DNA from 2 places in the Mycobacterium branderi genome. Region 2 is predicted to be linked to the other one. Evidence: predicted binding sites of a transcription regulator. Region 2 holds the regulator's gene; the other holds the start of a gene.

Region 1 (6,714 bases), 4.4 Mb from region 2:
CGTCGTCGAGCACCAGGGCCGAGGCGGTGACGTGACCGGGCACGCACTCGCGGCGGCAGGCATCGTCGCGGGCAAGCAGGAACGCCAATACGGCGTGGCGCACCGAATCCTGAGCCGGATCCGGGGCCTGCCAGTCGGACAGCAGCGCAATCGCCGACTCCCGGACGCTCACTTGCGCACCAGCAAGTCGGTCACCGGCACCGGGTCTTTGGGCTCCTGGCGTTGCGTCGGATAGCCAATCGCGATGGCGCCCAACGGTTCCCAATCGGCCGGCAGCCCCAGCTCGTCGCGGACCAGGTCGGCGGCGAAGATCGTCGAACCGATCCAGCAGCTGCCCACGCCGCGGACCGCGAGCGCGACCAACAGCGCCTGCACCGCCGCGCCCACCGCGACGGTGAACATGGTGTGCTCGGCGTCGGTGCGGGCGGCGTCGGGATAGCTGTGCGCGCCTTCGGGTACCAGCATCGGGATGACGACTTCCGGTGCATCGTAAAGGATTTGGCCGCGAGCCACCCGCCGTTCGATCGCGTCGGCCGACCTGCCGTCACCGGCGAGGTCGGCGCGCCACTTCTCACGCATGCGATCCAGCAACCGGGTGCGCACCGCGGGAGTCTGCAGCCACACGAACCGAACCGGCCGGGTGTGGTGCGGGGCCGGTGCGGTCAACGCCTCGGCCACCGCGTCCTCGACGAGATCGTGCGGCACCGGCTCGTCGGCGAACTGGCGCACCGATCGGCGCAGCAGCTGAGCCTGGCGGCGGCCCAGTTCCACTGCCTCGGCGGTGCCGAGCCAGAACAGGTCCTCGGTGCCCGAACGCACCAGTTGCCGTGCCGTCGAACCATCGTCGGACGCCGGCAATCCGCGAACCACGGCCACCGGGATCCCCGTGAGTTTGCCCTTGACCAGATCGGCCGCCGCGGCGACCTCGTCCGCGACGGCGATCTCGGTGACGATCAGTTCGTTGCCGTGGGCGTCGACCGCCCCGGCATAACCGTGCAGCACTTCCAGGCCGGCCGAGCCGACGGCCACGTCGGTCTGTCCGTTGCGCCACGCCCGGCCCATCGTGTCGGTGATCACCACCGCGACGGTGACGCCCAGCCGCTCGCGCAGCGCGGCACGCAGCGCGGCGGCGCTGGCGTCGGGATCTGTTGGCAGCAGCGCCAATTCGGTCACCCCGACGTTCGAACCGTCTACCCCGGCGGCTGCCTGCACCAACCCGAGCCGGTTCTCGGTGATCAGCGTGCGACCCTTGCGGGCAAGTACCCGGACCGCCTCGGCGTCGACGAGCTTTCGCCGCAACGTATCCCGCGCCTGCGGGTCGTGGGGGGCGGCCACCAGCCGGCCCTCGCATTTGGACACCACCTTGCTGGTGACCACCACCACGTCGCCGTCACGCAGCCACGGCGCGGCCTCGGCGATGGCGTTGCCCAGGTTGTCGCCGGGACGGAATTCGGGAAGGCCGGTGACGGGCAGGATCTCGACCGCTGCCGCGGTGCCGTGTTCGCTCACGCTGCGACGCCCGCGAGCTCCAGTCCGGCGCTGACCATCTTGGCCGTCGCGTTCGGATCGGTCATCAGCAGCGGTACCGATCGCACTGTCATGCCGTCGATGTCGGCGTGGTCGCCCTCGTGGACCAGCCAGCAGTCCAGGATGCCGGTGCCCGACCGTGCGCCGTAATGCCGGCCGACCGCCTCGGCGGTGGATTCCACACCGATCACGGAAAGACATTCCTGAGCCATGCCGCGCAACGGTTTTCCGTCGATGATCGGGGAGTAGCCGACGACGGGCGCATCCGCCGATCGCAGTGCGCCGCGGATTCCGGGGATGGCCAGGATGGCACCGATGCTCACCACCGGATTCGACGGCGCCACCATGATGACGTCGGCGTCGGCGATGGCGTCGAGCACGTCCGTTGTGGCATGGGCGTTTTCGGCCCCGATATAGGCGAAGCTGTGGGTCGGAACTTGCGCGCGATAGCGCACCCACCACTCCTGGAAGTGGATCGCGCGCTGGTTGCCGTCGGCGGGATCGGTGATGACAACGTGGGTTTCGCATCGGTCGTCGCTGGCCGGCAGGAGGCGTGCTCCGGGCTGCCAGCGGTCACAGAGTGCGGCGGTGATCTGCGTGAGCGGGTAGCCGGCCCGCAGCATCTGGGTGCGCACCAGGTGGGTCGCCAAGTCGCGGTCGCCGAGCTCGAACCAGTCGGGCTGCATGCCGTAGCGGGCCAGTTCCTCCTTGGCGTGCCAGGATTCGTCGCGATGACCCCAGCCGCGCTGCGGGTCGACCCCGCCGCCCAGGGTGTACATGCAGGTGTCCAGGTCAGGGCAGATCCGCACGCCGTGCATCCAAGCGTCGTCGCCGATGTTGACCACCGCCGTCAGCTCGTGATCGCCGGCCGCGCCCTCGGCCGCGAATTGGCCCAAGCCCAGCAGGTGCTGCACGCCGAGAAGAAAGCGGGCGCCGCCGACCCCGCCGACCAGAACCGTGACCTTCACATCCGACGACCCTACGCCGACACGCCGAGGGCCGAATTGGCGGCAGTGCCGTCAAAAAACGGTCACGAGATGGTATGGAAATCTTCCCAATCGCTTGACCACGGCTGATAACACGTGTGTAATCTCATCAGTGTCATTTCCCGGTTGGCCGGCCGGATTCGGTGTCGCAGACCGAGATTCGATCATCTGTTCGAATTGAGATGGCCGCACATCAAAACAGTGGGCGAGTTTCACGAATCAACGAAATCAGGTGAGGAGGCGGAGCATGTCCTATGAGCACCTACGGGGCCTGATGGGAAGCACACCGCACACCAATACCGGCGCGGCGACGGCGGGGGCCGCAGCTCGACCCCACTTGAGTTTGGTGCCCAGCGCACCCGAAGTGCCGGAAGTCTTTGAGCCGGCGCCGGTTAGCGCCGACCAATGGCAAGACCGCGCGCTGTGCGCGCAGACCGATCCCGAGGCGTTCTTCCCCGAGAAGGGCGGCTCCACCCGGGAGGCGAAGAAGATCTGCCTGGGCTGCGAGGTGCGCACCGAGTGCCTGGAGTACGCACTGGCGCACGACGAGCGGTTCGGCATCTGGGGCGGGCTTTCCGAACGGGAACGCCGTCGCCTCAAGCGCGGCATCGTCTAACGCGCAGGCTTAGTCAGCGGGCGACCCGCCGCGCCCGGCTGCGCCGCGCTTGCGATCGCCCGCGCGTCAGTCGTCGTCGATCGTCGGGTCGATGACCGAGGGTTCGACGTCCAAATACGTGGCCACCTCAGCCACCAGAATTTCGTGCAGCAATTCGGCGAGTTCGATGGTGTCCTTGGCGCGCCGCTCGATCGGCTTGCGGAACAACACGATCCGCGCCCGCGTGGCATTACCGCGCACGTCCACTCCCGCGGGGATCAACCGGGCCAGCGCGATCGGCCCGTCGGCAATCACCTCGGGCGGCCATTGCACGCTGTCGGGATCGCGGGCCGAGATCCGCGGGATCTCGTCGACGGCCACGTCGAGCCCGGACAACCGGTCGGCCCAGCGCTGCTCGATCGGCTCGTAGGCCTCCAGCACTGCCATGTCGAAACGCTCGGCGCGGCTGCGCCATCCTGGCACCGTCGGCGGCAGCAGCGGACCGCGCATCTCGCGCCCCCGCCGCGACGCAGATCTGCGCATCGAGCGCCCAGAGCTGCGCGAATCGCTCACGCGCCGATGGTAACGGTTGCACATCGCAGCCCGGACCAATGCGCGTGTCACCCGATGCGAGGACGTTTGCGCACGATAGCCTCTCGATCGTGAATGTTCCGCGTCGCTGCTGTCGGCCCGGGTGCCCGCACTACGCGGTGGCAACGCTGACGTTCGTCTACTCCGACTCCACCGCGGTGATCGGCCCGCTCGCCACCGCCCGCGAGCCGCACTCCTGGGACTTGTGCGTCAGCCACGCCGGTCGCATCACCGCGCCGCGGGGTTGGGAGCTCGTCCGCCACTCCGGCCCGCTGTCCGTCCCGTCCGACGACGACGATCTGGTCGCGCTGGCCGAGGCGGTGCGCGAGGGCCGCGCCGCGGTCCCCGCCGGACCACCGGTCAACGGCTTTGCCGACCCCGACGCGACCCCGGTCCCCAGTCCCAGCGGCGCCGTGCTGACCCCGGCCGCACCGCGCCCCGCCGGCACCGGCCGCCGCCGCGGCCATCTGCGGGTGCTGCCCGACCCCGCCGAGTAGAAGCCTGCTTAGCTGTCAGCCGGTCCCCTCAAAACCATTAGGCTGACCACCAACAGTCCCGATAGTCAGGAGCTTTGTCATGTCTCGGCCCGCCGCGGCTGTCAACCGTGTGATCAAGGCTTATGACGTGCGAGGCGTCGTCGGCGACGAGATCGACGAGACGTTTGCCGCCGACGTCGGCGCCGCGTTCGCAAGGCTGATGCGTGACGAGGGCGCCGGGCGGGTAGTCCTCGGCCACGACATGCGGGACAGTTCGCCGGCGTTGGCCGCAGCCTTCGCGTCCGGGGTCACCGGGCAGGGGCTCGACGTGATCCGGATCGGCCTGGCATCCACCGACCAGCTCTACTTCGCATCCGGGCTGCTCGACTGCCCGGGCGCGATGTTCACCGCCAGCCACAACCCGGCCGCCTACAACGGCATCAAGCTGTGCCGGGCGGGCGCCAAGCCCGTCGGCGCCGACTCCGGGTTGAGCACCATCCGCGACGACTTGATCGCCGGCGTGCCGGGCTACGACGGGCCGACGGGCAGCATCGCCGACCAGGATGTGCTCGCCGACTACGGCCAATTCCTGCGCTCGCTGGTGGACCTGTCGTCGCTGCGTCCGCTCAAAGTGGCCGTCGACGCCGGCAACGGAATGGCCGGCCACACCGCGCCGGCGGTGCTCGGTGCGATCGAGTCGATCACGCTGCTGCCGTTGTACTTCGAGCTCGACGGCTCGTTTCCCAACCACGAGGCCAACCCGCTGGACCCGGCGAACCTCAAAGACCTGCAGGCCTACGTGCAGCAGAGCGGCGCGGATATCGGGCTGGCTTTCGACGGCGATGCCGATCGCTGCTTCGTGGTCGACGAGCGCGGCCGGCCCGTGTCGCCGTCGACGGTGACCGCGCTGGTGGCCGCCCGGGAACTGCAACGGGAGATCGGCGCGACCGTGATCCACAACCTGATCACCTCCCGCGCGGTGCCGGAACTGGTGGTCGAACGCGGCGGCACACCGGTGCGCTCTCGCGTCGGGCACTCCTACATCAAGGCGTTGATGGCCGACACCGGGGCGATCTTCGGCGGCGAGCACTCCGCGCACTACTACTTCCGCGACTTCTGGGGCGCCGACTCCGGGATGCTGGCCGCGCTGTACGTGCTGGCCGCGCTCGGCGAGCAAGACCGGCCGCTGTCCGAGCTCACCGCCGACTACCAGCGCTACGAATCCTCCGGCGAGATCAACTTCACCGTCGCCGACGCCGCCTCGGCCACCGAAGCGGTGCTGAAGTCGTTCGGCAGCCGCATTCACTCCATCGACCATCTGGACGGAGTGACCGTCGACCTCGGCGACGGAAGCTGGTTCAACCTGCGCAGCTCCAACACCGAGCCGCTGCTTCGGCTCAACGTGGAAGGACGCTGCACCGAGGACGTCGACGCGGTGGTCCAGCAGATCAGTGCAACAATTCGAGCCGAAACAGCCGGGCTGACACAGGCAGTCACGTGAACGCCATCCACGCCACCATCGACCTCGACGACACCGACGCCCTGATCGCCGCCGACCGCGACGGGATGCTGCGGGCCGCGTCGATGGCCGGCGCGCAGGTGCGGGCCACCGCCGCCGCGTCCGACGAGGGCGCCCTTGACCCCGTCGGCGGGGACACCCCCCGCACGCTGATCTGGGTGAGCGGCCGCGGCGCCGCCGAAACCGCCGGCACCATGCTGGCCGCGACGCTCGGCGGCACAGCTGCCGCGCCGATCGTGGTCGCCGCCGAGGCGCCGCCGTGGATCGGCGCGCTCGACGTGCTGATCGTCGCCGGCGACGACCCGGGCGATCCGGCGCTGGTTGGCGCCGCCGCCACCGGGGTCCGCCGCGGCGCTCGGGTGGTCGTCGCGGCACCCTACGAAGGACCGTTGCGCGACAGCACGGCCGGGCGGGTCGCGGTGCTGGAGCCGCGGATGCGCGTGCCCGACGAGTTCGCCCTAACCCGCTACCTGGCCGCCGGGCTGGCCGCGCTGGAAAGCGTCGACCCCAAACTGCGGACGGATCTCGGTGTGCTGGCCGACGAGCTGGACGCCGAGGCATTGCGCAACAGCGCCGGACGTGAAGTGTTCACCAATCCGGCCAAGGCGCTGGCCCAACGGATGACGGGGCGCAGCGTCGTGCTGGCCGGCGACTGCGCCGCGACGCTGGCGCTGGCCCGGCACGGCTCGTCGGCGCTGCTGCGGCTCGGCCATCAGGTGGTGGCGGCCACCGGCCTTGCCGACGCGCTGGTGGCGCTGCGCGCCACGCCGTCGTTCGGCGATGCGGCGGATGCGCTGTTTCACGACGAGGCGATCGACGGCCCGCTGCCGGAGCGGCTGCGGGTGCTGGCGCTGACCCTGGCCGCCGACCGGACTGTCGTCGCCGCCAGGGTCGCGCCGCTCGACGACGTCGACATCGTCGGCGCCGAGGACGTGCCCGATGTGTCCGTCGGCGCCGCCGGCCAGGTCGGTGCGCAGCGGGCCGAGCAGCAACTGGCAATATTGGCCGTTCGACTGGAGA
Region 2 (6,714 bases):
GCCTATCTCGACGCGCGGGTGCAGACGATCTACGGCGGCACCACCGAGATCATGAAGGAGATCATCGGCCGCGGCCTCGGCGTCTAGCTCTGGTCGTTGTACCCGTCGTGCGCGCGGTGGGCCCGCTCGAGCAGCTCTATCAGCTCGTCGGATTCCCGGATCAGCGCGCGGTATTTCATTGGCAGCGCGCGGATTTGGTCCTCTTCGCCTACTAGCCGGGCGAAGATCTTCTCCCGCTCGACCGGATCGACCTCGTAGTGCCGGTCCAGGTACTCCGTTGCGTGCCGGCGGGCGTTGGCGACGGTGTTCTGTACCCTTCCGCGCTCCGAGCGCAGCGACGCCACGGTCGTGATGACCAGAATGACGACTATCACAGTCAGCGACAAGGTGGTGCTCACCTCGCCGACGGGAACCGGCTTGCCGCCGTTGATGAACGGGACGTTGTTCTCGTGCAGCGCCTGCAGCATCAGCTTGACGCCGATGAAGCCGAGGATTCCCGCCAAGCCGTAGGACAGGTAGATCAACCGGTCCAGCAGGCCGTCGATCAGGAAGTACAACTGCCGAAGACCCAACAGCGAGAACGCCGTAGCGCTGAAGATCACATAGACGTTCTGGGTCAGGCCGAACAGCGCGGGGATCGAGTCGAACGCAAACAGCAGATCGCTGCCGCCGACCGCGATCATCACCAGCAGCATCGGTGTCATCACCCGTTTGCCGTTTTCGACGATGAACAGCCGGTCGCCGTCGTAGCGATCGGAGGTGCGCAGAAACCGCGTGGCGATGCGGATGACCGCGGTGTCAGCGGTACGTGCCTCCGACGTCGTCGGCCTGGCAAGGTTGCCCGCGGTGATCAGCAGGACAAGCCCGAAAAGGTAGAACGCCCAGCCGAAGATCGTGATCAACGCGGCGCCTAAGAAGATGAAACCGGTGCGCGCCACCATCGCGACCACGATGCCGAACAACAGCACTTTCTGCTGGGCGGTCCGCGGCACTGCGAAACTGCCGATGATCACCAGAAAGACGAACAGATTGTCGACGGAAAGGGCTTCATTACTCAGGTAGCAAGCGAAATACTCGACACCCATCGTGGTGTCACCGAAGATGATCAGCCCAACGCCGAATAGCATTGCTATTCCCAGATAGGAGGCCGACCAGACGGCGGCTTCACGCAATGTCGGTACGTGCGATTTACGGACATGAAAGAAGTAGTCGAACACCGTCAGCCCGACGAGCACGACGACGGTCAGGGCCCAGACCAAGGCGGACACACCCATGTCAGATGCAGTTCCTCCCGTGGCATTCCGTGCTTGGCCCTTCCGGCACGGTAACGCACACGCCGTGCGCCTGCAGCCAGGTCGACCGCGACATCGGCACGTCCGAGCATCATTTCGACATCGGCCGCATATCTGTTTCCGTAATGTCTGCGATATGACTTCGCAATTCTCGTGCGCTGACGCAAAGTGGTTGCGGGCTTTGGAGGTGTCGTGAGAACGCAACAGAGGCGATTACGCGCAGCGCTGCGGCGTGCGGCGGTCGGTCTGGGAGGCCTGGCAATCGTGCAGGCGTTGGTTGTGCCGACGGCGGCGGCGTCCCCGGAAAGCGACGCCGACGACGCGATCAGCGCGGCCTGGGACGCGGCGGGCGGCGAGAACTCCGACCTCGGGGCCAAGCAGGGCGACGTCTACGCCGTCGGCGCCGGGTTCGCCCAGGACTTCGCCCACGGCAAGATCTTTTTCACGCCGCAGACCGGCGCCCACTCGATGTATGGCGCGGTGCTCGACAAGTACGAGTCGCTGGGCGGCCCCGCAAATAGCGACCTCGGCTTCCCGACCATCAACGAGGTACCCGGGCTGGCCGGACCCGACAGCCGGGTCAGCACGTTCTCGGCCAGCGACAAGCCGGTGATCTTCTGGACACCCGACCGTGGCGCCTTCGTCGTACGCGGCGCAATCAACGCGGCCTGGGACAAACTGGGCAGCTCCGGCGGCGTGCTCGGTGTGCCCGTCGGCGACGAAACCTACAACGGCGAGGTCGCCACCCAGCCGTTCAGCGGCGGCCAGGTGTCCTGGAACCGGCTGACCAAGACGTTCACCACCACCCCGCCGGAGTTGGCGCAGCAGCTCGCGGACCTGCAGGTGCCGATCGATCCGACCGCGGCCATCAACATGGCCTGGCGCGCGGCCGGCGGGGCGTCCGGTCCGCTGGGCGCCAAGCAGGGTGGGCAATACCCGATCGGCGACGACGGGCTGGCCCAGAACTTCGTCGGTGGCAAGGTGTTCTTCAGCCCCGCTACCGGCGCCAACGCCGTCGAGAGCGACATCCTGGCCAAATACGAGTCGCTGGGCGGGCCGGCCGGCAGCGAGCTTGGTTTCCCCACGGCCAACGAGGCCGACGGCGGCATCAAGCCGGCCAGCCGGGTCAGCACGTTTTCGGCCAGCGACAAGCCGGTGATCTTCTGGACGCCCGACCACGGGGCGTTTGTGGTGCGCGGCGCGATGAAGGCCGCCTGGGACAAACTCGGCGGTGCAACCGGCAAGCTAGGCGCGCCGCTCGGCGATCAGACGGTTGACCGCGACGTGGTCAGCCAGAAGTTCACCGGCGGCAAGGTCGCCTGGGACCGCGCGAAGAACACCTTCAGCACCGAGCCGGGCAACCTGGCGTCGTCGCTGTCCGGGCTGCAGATCCCCGGCCAGAACGCGCCGGCCGGTCCGGCCCGGCCAGCCGGCACCGGCGTCGGCGCCAAGCATGCATGGCATTGGTGGTGGTTGCTGGGCATCATTCCGGTGCTGCTGCTGCTCGGGCTGGTGGCGCTGGCTCCGCGGCTGTGGCGGCGGCGCTCCAAAGGCGCCGCCCCGCGCGTCGCGCCATTCGAAGCCGAACCCGAAACGGACGCGGCCTATGACACCGCGCCGGAGCCGGATCGGCGCTGGGCCGCCGGCGCCGAGGGCGAGCCCGCCACGTCACCGTTCTCCCGCGCCTACACCGAACCCACGGAGCCCCCGCCGATGCCCGAGGCCAGCCGCCCGGAGGCGGGCTGGATGCCTCGATCCGGCACGGGGCTAGACGACGGCCTGTCTGACGAAACACGCAGCGCCGCAACGCCTTCCGAGTTCAGTGCGGACGTGGCGACGGAGGAGGACCCCGACGCCGTGGACACGGCGCCGACACGGATTCCCACCGAGAGTGAGCTTCGCTCCGGGCGCCACGCGGCCGCCGACGGGGACAGCGAGGAACCCGCCGGGCCGGCCCACCCGGCGATCCACCTTCCGTTGGACGACCCGGACGAGGCGCCGGAGGGTTACCCGGTCAAGGGCAATGCCAGCTTCGGCCTGTACTACACGCCCGACAGCGCGCTCTACGACGATGCGTTCGCCGAAATCTGGTTCGCCAGTGAGGAAATCGCGCAGGTCAACGGCTTCACCCGGGCAGAGTAACCGGGTCAGATCTTGCGGATGACGGTGACAACCTTGCCGAGCACGGCGGCGTCGTTTCCGGGGATGGGATCGAACGCCGGGTTGTGGGGCATCAGCCAGATCTGACCGCCGCTGCGCTTGAACGTCTTGACGGTGGCCTCGCCGTCGATCATGGCCGCGACGATGTCACCGTTGTCGGCGACGTTCTGCTGGCGCACTACCACCCAGTCGCCGTCGCAGATCGCTGCGTCGACCATCGAGTCGCCGACCACCCGCAGCAGAAACAGCGCGCCCTCACCGACCAGCTCGCGCGGCAGCGGAAAGACGTCTTCGACGGCCTCTTCGGCAAGGATCGGACCGCCGGCCGCGATGCGTCCCAGCACCGGCACAAAAGTGGGCTCCGGCAACGCATCCGAGCCTGACACGTCGGTGAGCACCGTGGGCCCGGCGTCGTCGGCGCCGCGGACGTCGACCGCGCGCGGCCGGTTCGGGTCCCGGCGCAAATAGCCCTTGCGCTCCAGCGTGCGCAGCTGATGCGCCACCGAGGAGGTCGACGTCAGGCCGACCGCATCACCGATTTCCCGGATGCTCGGCGGATAGCCGCGGCTGGTGACCGACGCGCGGATGACATCCAGAATTGTGCGCTGTCGCTCGGTCAGCCCGGAATCCGTGGATCGACGGCTGGTCCCCGGGGTATCGCTGCGGTCGCTCATAGGAACGAATGTAGACCCAATCGCGCCGGAGATCAAACATGTGTTCGAGGCGTGTCGTCGGTGACCCGCGAGCTTGTCGGTGGGGCGGATTACCGTCCGAATCGCAATGCAACGATTCGATCACACGTTCGGAATTCGAACGCACTATCGATTATAGTTCGAACAGGCGATCGATTCAGCGTCGAGGAGAGGGGCACAGATGACCGCCATCGAGACGATTCGGCCGGACCTGCGTCGCCGTGCTCGCCCGGTGCGGGTGGGCCCCGCCGGCCCGCGTGACCAGCGGGCTCATCGCCCGCGCCGGACGGGGCCGGCCGTCGCGCCGCCACGCTATCGCGGCACCGGGGTGTTGATGTCGACCGCGCCGCACCGGCCGCGCCCGATCACTCCGGCTGCCACAGTGGCGCTGGCCCTGCTCGCCGCGATCATCACGGTGTGGCTCGGGCTGGTTGCCCAGTTCGGCGCGGCGGTGCAGGGCGGCGCCGCGGGCCGGGTGCCCGATCGGCTCGCCGTGGTGCGAGTCGAACCGGGGGAGACGCTGTCGCATCTGGCCGCGCGGGTGGCACCGGACGCGCCGGCTGGACAGGTCGCCGAGCGCATCCGCCAACTCAACGGCCTCGACACGGCGGCACTGGCCGCCGGGCAGACCCTGATCGCGCCGGTCGGCTGACGGCTCCGCCCGTGTACCTATCGGGTCGCGCGCGGGTACGCTCGGAATGTTCTGAGGTACCCGGCTATCAGCGCGGCGAAGGAGCGGCCATGCACTGTCCGTTCTGTCGTCACCCGGATTCCAGGGTGGTCGACTCCCGGGAGACCGACGAGGGCCAGGCCATCCGGCGCCGCAGGTCGTGTCCCGAGTGCGGGCGGCGATTCACCACGGTCGAAACCGCGGTGTTGGCGGTGGTCAAGCGCAGTGGGGTCACCGAGCCGTTCAGCCGCGAAAAGGTCATCAGCGGGGTGCGACGCGCGTGTCAGGGCCGCCAGGTCGACGACGACGCACTGAACCTGCTTGCCCAGCAGGTCGAGGACACGGTCCGCGCCAAGGGGTCGCCGGAGGTGCCCAGCCACGAGGTCGGTCTGGCAATCCTGGGTCCACTGCGCGAACTCGACGAGGTGGCGTACCTGCGATTCGCCTCGGTGTACCGGTCCTTTTCCTCCGCAGACGATTTCGAGCGCGAGATCGAGGCGCTGCGCGCACACCGCAAGGTGTCAGCGCCCGGTTAACCGTCCGCGACCACGGCGCTTTAGGCTGGCCGCATGCCCGCCGACCTGCACCCCGACCTCAAAGAGCTCGCGCCGCTGCTGGGCACCTGGACGGGCCGCGGGTCGGGGAAATACCCGACCATCGAGCCGTTCGACTATCTCGAGGAAGTCGTATTCGGCCACGTCGGCAAGCCGTTTCTGGCCTACGGCCAAAAGACCAAGGCAGCCGCCGACGGGAAGCCGCTGCACGCCGAGACGGGATACCTGCGGGTGCCGCAGCCCGGTCAGCTCGAACTGGTGCTGGCCCATCCCAGCGGGATCACCGAGATCGAGGTCGGCACCTACACGAGGAGCGGCGACGTCATCGACATCGAGCTGACCGCGTCGACGATCGGCTTGACGCCGACCGCCAAAGAGGTGACCGCGCTCGGCCGCCGGTTCCGGATCGACGGCGACGAGCTGTCGTATTCGGTGCAGATGGGCGCGGTCGGCCAACCGTTGCAGAACCACCTCAGCGCGGTGCTGCGCCGTACCGGCTAGACGAACCGGGTCACGCCGTCGTCGACGACCCGGCCGGCAACGCGAACCCATCCCTCGGGGTTCCAGGTGGTCTGGATCACCGACCCCTTGCCCTGCACGATGGTCAGGTCGCGGCTGAGGTAGTCGGTGATGCGCACCGCCGCCGACCCGGTGGCTTCGTCCTCGGGGACGCCCAGGCCCGGCGCGAACATCCGGGCACGCAACGATCCCGCTTCCCGGTCGGTCCAGGTCCATAAATAGTGGCCGATGTCGTCGGGAAAGTCGGCGGGGTCGGCCGCAGCAAGCTCGTCGAGCGATTCGAGGTCATGGATCGCCAGCTCGGGCGCCCACTCAGAGCGGGCGTTGATGGCGGTGACATCGTCGCCGTAGCTGACCTGCACGATGCCGGCGGGCAGCTGCAGAGTGCGGATCGGCGTGCCCCGCTGGCGCAGCCACCACGACACTCCGACGGCCGGGTGCCCGGCGAACGCCAGCTCGGTCATCGGTGTGTAGATGCGGGCATGCGCCGTCGTCGACCCGGGCGCGGGCAGATCGACGAATATCGTTTCGCTGTAGCCCAATTGGCGTGACAGGCGCTGCCGGTCCCGGACATCCACAGTGCTGGCGTCGATGACACCGAGTGGATTTCCGAAGTTGCCGGCCGAGTCGGTGAAAACGCGCAATACCGTGACGTCGATGCTCATGGGGTGACCCTACGGCGACGCGACATTCAGGTGGCGCTGCGTTCGTCGGAGCCCATGGCGTTCAACACCGCAACCCGGGTTTCATGCGGGCCGGAGACCGTGCTCGCGCCCCCGCCGTTGCGCAACAACTCGCGCCGCGCCGCGTGGTCGTACTCGGCGGGT

Evidence for each region. Region 2 encodes LexA, which represses DNA repair genes until DNA is damaged. Its sites were predicted from a motif close to CGAACANNTGTTCG; they were not measured.
Region 1: a site for LexA is predicted at 2,675-2,688, ahead of cofD (2-phospho-L-lactate transferase). Genes of this name have one in related genera too.

Annotation. Positions count from the first base shown of each region.
Region 1 is NZ_AP022606.1:304,188-310,901, reverse strand. It holds gene G6N47_RS01795 (NUDIX domain-containing protein) at 1-172, opposite strand, end outside; gene G6N47_RS01790 (coenzyme F420-0:L-glutamate ligase) at 169-1,509, opposite strand; gene cofD (2-phospho-L-lactate transferase) at 1,506-2,495, opposite strand; gene G6N47_RS01780 (WhiB family transcriptional regulator) at 2,788-3,129, shown strand; gene G6N47_RS01775 (metallopeptidase family protein) at 3,196-3,618, opposite strand; gene G6N47_RS01770 (DUF3499 domain-containing protein) at 3,771-4,196, shown strand; gene G6N47_RS01765 (phosphomannomutase/phosphoglucomutase) at 4,276-5,676, shown strand; gene G6N47_RS01760 (TobH protein) at 5,742-6,714, shown strand, end outside.
Region 2 is NZ_AP022606.1:4,668,929-4,675,642, reverse strand. It holds gene G6N47_RS22685 (acyl-CoA dehydrogenase family protein) at 1-87, shown strand, start outside; gene G6N47_RS22680 (TerC/Alx family metal homeostasis membrane protein) at 84-1,274, opposite strand; gene G6N47_RS22675 (sunset domain-containing protein) at 1,485-3,434, shown strand; gene lexA (transcriptional repressor LexA) at 3,440-4,126, opposite strand; gene G6N47_RS22665 (LysM peptidoglycan-binding domain-containing protein) at 4,326-4,796, shown strand; gene nrdR (transcriptional regulator NrdR) at 4,886-5,350, shown strand; gene G6N47_RS22655 (peroxynitrite isomerase) at 5,384-5,869, shown strand; gene G6N47_RS22650 (PhzF family phenazine biosynthesis protein) at 5,866-6,552, opposite strand; gene G6N47_RS22645 (alpha/beta fold hydrolase) at 6,579-6,714, opposite strand, start outside.